Regions from separate parts of the Dissulfurirhabdus thermomarina genome, predicted to be linked through region 1. Evidence: riboswitches for the same ligand, from Rfam matches in the RefSeq annotation. Region 1 holds a riboswitch; the other holds the start of a gene.
The links. A riboswitch is a leader RNA that binds a small molecule or an ion and turns the genes downstream of it on or off. The one in region 1 is predicted to bind cobalamin.
Positions count from the first base shown of each region.

Region 1 (3,386 bases):
CACCCGGCGGCGGCCGACGACCATGACGCGTTCTCCCTCGACCTCTCCCGAGCCCACCCTCGAACGGCTTGCCGCGGATCCGGAGCGGCTCCTCCGGCTGCCCCCGGCCGAGGCGGAGCGGCTCATGAACGCGCTCTCCCCGGAGGACCAGGCCAGCCTGGTGTTGCTGGCTCCCTGGTCGAGGCGGCAGGAACTCCTCCTCCTCTCCGCCAGATCGGGGGAACTGGTCCCGGGCCTTCCGGTGGAGGAGTTCTTCTGGACCGTGAAGGCCGTGGGGCCGAGGGACGCGCTGCCGCTCCTGCGCCTGGCCGCCCCGGCCCAGCTCCAGTTCATCTTCGACCTCGACTGGTGGCACAAGGACACGCTTCGGCCCGAGAAGGTGGCGGCCTGGCTGATCCTCCTCCTGGAGGCCGGGGAGGATGCGGCGGCGGCCTGGCTGAGGTGGATCGCGGCGCGGGACCTGGAGCTGCTGGCGGCGCTTTTCCGCCTCTTCGCCCGCGTGGAACGCCGGCCGGACGACATGGACTTCATGGAGGCCCGCGATCGGCTCCCGCCCTTCACCCTGGACGACCTCTACTTCGTGGCCTTCCACCGCCAGGAGTGGCAGCCGCTCCTGGCCCGTTACCTGGACCTGCTCCTCCAGTTCGACCCGCCCGCCTACCGGGCGGTGATGGAAGAGCTGGTCTCGGGGCTCCCCACGGAGAACCTCGAGGCGGCCTACCGGTGGCGGGCTGCCCGCCTCGTGGACTTCGGCGTGCCCGAGCACGGCGAGGCCCTGGACATCTACGCGCGCCTGTCTCCCGCCCGGGTCCACCGCCTGACCGCCCTCGAGGCGCGGGCCGCGGCGTCCGGGACCCCCGCCGTGCCGTCCTTCGTCCCCACCCTCTACCTCGGGCCCATGGAGGCGGTGCGCCGGGCCGTGGAGGGGATCGCCGGTACGCCGGCCATGGAGCGGGTGCTCCACGAGTGGGTATGGGCGGCCAACAAGCTCCTCGTGGTGGACGACGTGGACCTCGACGACCCGGCCGCCCTGGAGGAGGCTCTGCGGCGCGTCACCGCCCACGTGAACCTGGGTCTCGAGATCCTCTCCGAGGCTTGGGGCCAGGCCCCCCCGGAGGTCCTGGCCTCGGCCACGGTGGAGGACGTGATCCGCGTGGCCCTCACCCGGGTCCGGGAGGCCGTGGCGGGAGTCCGGCGCCTGCACCAGGCCGGGGTCTTCCCGGAGGGATTGCGCCTCCTCGAGGACGATCTGGCCCAGGCGGTGTCGGGTCTCTTCCGCACGCCGCCCCTCTACTACGACGCCGGGGCCGGGACGCACCGCCCCTTCCAGGACCTCGCCGAGGTCTCCGCCGCCGCTCGGGCCTCCGACCGAGCGGCGGCCTGGTTCGGGCTCGCGGAGGTCCTCTCCCCCCACTGGCGCCGATGGCCGGAGGTCCTGCCCGCCGCAGGGGTGAACCTGGCGGGGCTCCGGGAGCTGACCTGGCCGCGGGGCCTCCTCACCGCCCTGGCCGTCCTGGAACTGGAGGGCATCGCCGAGGTCCGCCCCGTGCCCGAGGAACGGCTGGCCGAGCTGCGGCGGGCCTGGTTCGAATCCGCGCCCGCGGGGCCGGTGCGTCTCCGACCCGGGCTGGCGGCGGATCTGGCCGGTCGCTTCCGGGTCGCCGCCGGAGGGGCGGTTCCGGAAGGGATCCCGCTCCCGGAGATGGTGGCCGAGGCCATGGGCCGCCTCGCTTCGGACTGGGAGGGCCTCGCCTGGGAGACGGCCCCGGACGGCCGCTTCGTCACCGCCCTCCTCGTGGGCCTCGAGGCCGATTGACAGGAACGGCGTTTTCCGGTAACTGTTCGAATCTCTGGTCCGCCATGGAGCTCCAGACGGACCGACGGGCCGCTTCCCGGGGGAATCCGGTGCGAAGCCGGAGCGGGCCCGCCACTGTATGTGGGGACGAAGGCTGCCTCGAGCCACTGCCCGGCCGGCCGGCGGGGCGGGAAGGCGCAGCCGGAGGACGATCCACGAGCCAGGAGACCCCGGGGAGCCGAAACCGACATATGGGTTCCGTTCCGCGTGGTCCCGGAACGGGGCCGCCTGGACAGAACGCGGGCGCTTGGCCGGGGCACCAAGGGCCCTTTTTTTGTTCCTGGGGGTGAACGATCATGGGACGGTGGCTGCGCATGGGGAGACGGCGCCTGCCGTGGGGCGTCCAGGCATGCCTGGCATGCCTGGCATGCCTGGCCGGGCTCGCCCCGGCGGCCGGGTCCGCCGCGGCGGTTCGGGTGGTGGACGACCTCGGCACCGATGTGGTCCTCGAGCGGCCCGCCGGGCGCATCGTGTGCCTCTACGGCGGGCTCACCGAGATCGTCTGCGCCCTCGGCCTCGACGGGGCCTTGGTCGGCTGCACCCGGGGCGAGACCTACCCGCCCTCGGTCCGGGCGAAGCCCCGGGTCGGCACCCACCTGCGGCCCAACCTCGAGCTGATCCTGGGGCTGGCGCCCGACCTCGTGCTCCAGGGCGGCGGCCGGGCCGAGGCCGCCGTGACCGTGGCCCGGCTCCGGGCCCGGGGGATCCCGGCGGCCGTCTTCAACCCGGCCGACTTCGAGGGCCTCTTCTCCACCATCCGGCGCATCGGCGTGCTCACCGGCCGGCCGGCCGCCGCCCGGCGCCTGGTGGCCGACATGGAGCGGCGGCTCCAGGCGGTCCGGGCCTTGGTGCCCCGGGGCGCCCCGCGCCCGAAGGTCTTCTTCGAGGTCAACGAGACCTCCCTCATCGCCGCGGGGGCCCGGAGCATCGTGGACGCCGTCATCGAGCAGGCGGGCGGGCGGAACGTGGTCCGCGTCCCCAAGCGCCTGGTGCGGTGCGACCTCGAGTTCCTGCTGGCCGCGGCGCCGGACGTCTACGTGATCCAGGAGGGGGTCATGAACCCGGCTCCGTCGGATCCCCGGCGGCGGCCGAACTTCGCCCTCCTGCCTGCGGTCCGGGCCGGCCGGATCCTCCGGGTGGACGAGGCCCTCTTCTCGCGGCCGGGGCCCCGGTCCGTGCAGGCCGTGGAGCTCCTCCACGCCTTCCTCTACCCCCGGGCGGCCGAGGTGGCGCCGTGAGCCCAGGCCCCGCGGGATACGGCCGCTTCTACGGGGTGGGCGTGGGCCCCGGCGACCCCGAGCTCATCACCGTCCGGGCCGCCCGGGTCCTGGGCCGGGTGGACGTGGTCTTCAGCGCCTGCGCTCACGGGGACGGCGAGAGCCTGGCCCGGCGGATCGCCGAGCCGTACCTGGCGCCCTCCGCCCGGGTGGTGCCGCTCCATTTTCCCATGACCCGGAACCGGCGCGAGGTGGAGGCGGCCTGGGACGAAAACGCCCGCCGGGTGCTCGGCGTCCTCGAGGCCCCGGCCGAC
Region 1 is NZ_JAATWC010000004.1:29,847-33,232, reverse strand. It holds gene HCU62_RS06100 (DUF6178 family protein) at 23-1,816, shown strand; cobalamin riboswitch at 1,834-2,045, shown strand; gene HCU62_RS06095 (ABC transporter substrate-binding protein) at 2,152-3,093, shown strand; gene cobI (precorrin-2 C(20)-methyltransferase) at 3,090-3,386, shown strand, end outside.

Region 2 (3,386 bases), on a different contig from region 1:
GCGCTCACGGCGGCCTGGGCCGCCACGAACCCCTTGCTGAAGATGTCTTCCCAGAGGTGGCCGTGCTCGTTGTTGGCCGAGGCGCCGATGAGGCGGAACTCCAGAAAATCCGCCGGGGCCAGGGCCACCATGGCCGCCGGGGCGTAGAAGTCGTCGGGTTCCGGGACGGTGAGCCCCATGCTCTTCACGAAGATGTTGGAGAGGAACTGGGTGGTCTCGTCGCCGGCCGCCGCGTTCTGGTCGAAGAGGGTGCTCACGTCCATCTTGCCGACGTCGAAGGTGAGGCGGCCGCCGAGGAGCCGGGCCTCGTAGTAGGCCTCGGAGATGGTGAGGTCCGCCTGGTTGGCGTTGTTCAGGGTGGCGTAGGCGTCGTAGTTCGGGACGCTGAAGGAAGGGACGTTGTCGTTGACTCCCTCGCCGTCGCCCCCCTCGAGGTGCACCACGACGGTGCCGAGGCCGTCGAGGTCGGCCTCGAGCCCGAGGTCCAGGGTATAGGTCCCGTCGGCATGGTTGCCGCCGTCGGGGTTGTTGTCGGCGTTTCCGGCCGTCGCCTGCACCACCGTGGTGACGCCTCCGCTCAGGCGGATCCGGTCCGTCCAGGCGGGCCCCGCCTCCGCCGCGTCTCCGGCGGGCGCCTCCCGCCGCTCCAGCCTTTCCACCCGGTCGAGCAACTCACGGTTGCGCTCCTCGAGGCGCCGGACGTCCCGGGAAAGCTCGTCCACCGTGGCGGCCCGGACCACCGCCGGCCCGAGGGCGAGCAGCACCGCGGCCGCCGCCCAGAAGATTCCCCTCGTTGCACGTCTCATCGCTCCCTTTCCTCCCTGCATCCCGCGGGACGGGGTCCCGCGGGTCTTCCGGCGCGGGTGGCGCCGCCGTTTTCGCCGAATCCGGCCAAGCCCCGGGCCCGCCGCCTACCAGCGGGGGAAGTCCCGGAGCGCCTGCCGGATGTGTTCCACGAGGATCTCGGCGGTGACGTCGTAGAGCCCGAGGCCCTTGTAGAGGACCTTCCCGCCCAGCTTCACGGTGGGACAGTCGACGACCTTCCCGGCCCGGCGAAGTTCCTCGGCCCAGGAGGCTTCCTCTCCTTCCCCGGCGGCCTCTCCCATGATGTCGTTCATGACGTGGTCGCCGGCGACGAGCATGAAGGGGACGATCCGGACGCGCCGGCCGGGATGGGCCTTGGCGCGGTCCAGGGCGTCCTTCCGATCCGGAACGCCCTCCACGCTCCCGAGGTAGACGTTGGGGTAGCGGGCATGGATCCAGCGGTCCAGGGCCAGGTAGACCGCCGTGGACGGGGCGTAGTAGGTGTTCGGCGTCCCGTGGCCGGCCAGGACCACGCACCCCTCGTCGGGTGCCGGAAACTCCCGCTCCAGCACGGCGAACACCCGCGCCGCGTCCTCCCACGTGGCGAGCAGCGGCTCCCCGACGGCCACCTGGAGCCCCTCCATCCGGGCCTGGCGCTGCATGTGGACGTATTCACCCCCCGGAAAGACGTGCATGGACTGCACCACCACCTGGCGGACCCCCTCGGCCTGGAGGGCCGCGAGGACCTCGGGGAGGCTCCTGAGCCGATCGGCGTCCGCCCGCCGGCGGTTCACCTTCTCGCGGATGATCCGGGAGGTGAAGGCCCAGCGGACCTCGTGGCCCGGAAAGGCCGCCCGGATCCGGCGGTCCAGGACGTCGAAGGTGGCTCGGGCCGTGGTGCTGGTCCCGAAGGCGGCGAGCACGATGGCGGGCTTGACGGGCGCGTACCGGGGCTTGAGAAAACGCACCACCCCGCCGGTCTCCCCCCGGGCGGCCCCGCCCGCCGCGGCCAGGAGCAGCACCGCCGTCGCCATGGCCAAGATACCCTTTGCGGTCCTCATCTCGTGGACTCCTTTCTCCTCCGGCCCCGGGAGACCCCACCCGGCCGACCCGCTTGGCACGAAAAAACCCCGAGTCCCTCGTCAGGACCCGGGGCGTGCCCGCTCGCGCCGTCCAGGTGTCTCACCGCGGCGCCGGGGGCCTCGCCGGCGCCGCCGCGTGGCCGCTTCCGGGTATCCTGGCTCGTGGATCACCCGACCGGCCGCGCCTTCCCATCCCTTCACCCGGACAGTGGCATCCGCGGCCGTCGTCCCCACTCACAGTGGCGGGCCCGCTCCGGATTTGCACCGGATTCCCCGGCGGCCCCGAAGGGCCGAAGGCGGCATACGAATTTTCAAATGGTGTTACCATGGCCGGGCCGGTGGGTCAACCCCCCTGCCCGGTCCCGGCACCGGAACCCCTGGGGACCTCGGGCCGGGCCGGGGCGACGTGGACCTTCTCGGCGAGACCGAGCCCCACGGCCAGCCGCACGCCACCGCGGCTCACGATGACCGGGCCGGCGTTGTTGACCACCTCCACCTCGTCGCCGACGGACAGCCCCATGGCCGCGAGCCGCCCCTGGACGTTGGCGCCCCCGGCGAAGCCCACCACCCGGACCTTCTCGCCGCAGGCGGCCTCGTGGAGGGGAAGCGTACCCGCCGCCAGGCCGGCGGCGCACCGGCGGCAGAGGCCGTAGATCACCAGGCGGTGCCGGAAGGGCAGGAAGGCGTAGCGGCGGGTCACGTCCTCCTGGCAGGCCTCGAGCCGGGGCTCGAAGAACTCCTCCACGGCCCCGCACCGGGTGCACATGAGGTGGTCGTGGTGGCTGCCCACGTGGAGGTGCTCGTAGTAGACCTTCTTGCCGTTGAGCTTGATCTTCTGGGCGATGCCGAACCGGCAGAAGCGCTCCAGGGCGCAGGTCACCGTGGCCAGATCGATCCGGACGCCCCGCTCGGCCAGCCTGGCCTGCACCTCCTCGGCCGCGAGATGCCCCTCGGTGTCGAGAAAGAGGTCCAGCACGAGGCGCCCCTCCCGGGAGAGGTCCTCGCCCATCTCGCCGAGCAGGCGGAGGAATTCCTCCCGCTCGTTCTCGTGGAGGCTGCCGTCCCGCCGGCCGGGGCCGCCGCCGGAACGACACGCCCTCCCCCCGCCGCCGCGGAACATGTGTCGAAGCCAGCCTGGCACCATGGCCGCATCCTCCCGTGACTATCGCTATTGAGTTTCAGGAATATTTCGAACCATTCCCACTTTAAGGAGATTCACCGCCCCGCGCAAGGGCGAGGGGAGCCTTCAAACCGGTATTGACCGCACCGGAGCCCACCTGCTAAAAAGCAATCGAGATCCTTTTTCAACAAACACCGCGCCCGCACCCCCATGGACGAACTCGAGATCTTCCGGGACTTCATCCGCCGAAAGGGCCTCCGCTACACCCCGGAGCGGGAGCGGATCATCCGGGAGATCTTCGCCACCCACGACCACTTCGATGTCGAGACCCTCTACCTCGGCATGCGGCGCAAGGGCCACCGGGTCTCCAAGGCCTCCAT
Region 2 is NZ_JAATWC010000006.1:17,127-20,512, forward strand. It holds gene HCU62_RS07860 (carbohydrate porin) at 1-806, opposite strand, end outside; gene HCU62_RS07865 (sirohydrochlorin cobaltochelatase) at 912-1,865, opposite strand; cobalamin riboswitch at 2,035-2,161, opposite strand; gene HCU62_RS11630 (transcriptional repressor) at 2,230-3,030, opposite strand; gene HCU62_RS07875 (Fur family transcriptional regulator) at 3,217-3,386, shown strand, end outside.
Region 2: it holds a riboswitch for cobalamin, as region 1 does, so the genes downstream of both, HCU62_RS07865 (sirohydrochlorin cobaltochelatase) here and HCU62_RS06095 (ABC transporter substrate-binding protein) in region 1, are expected to answer to the same signal.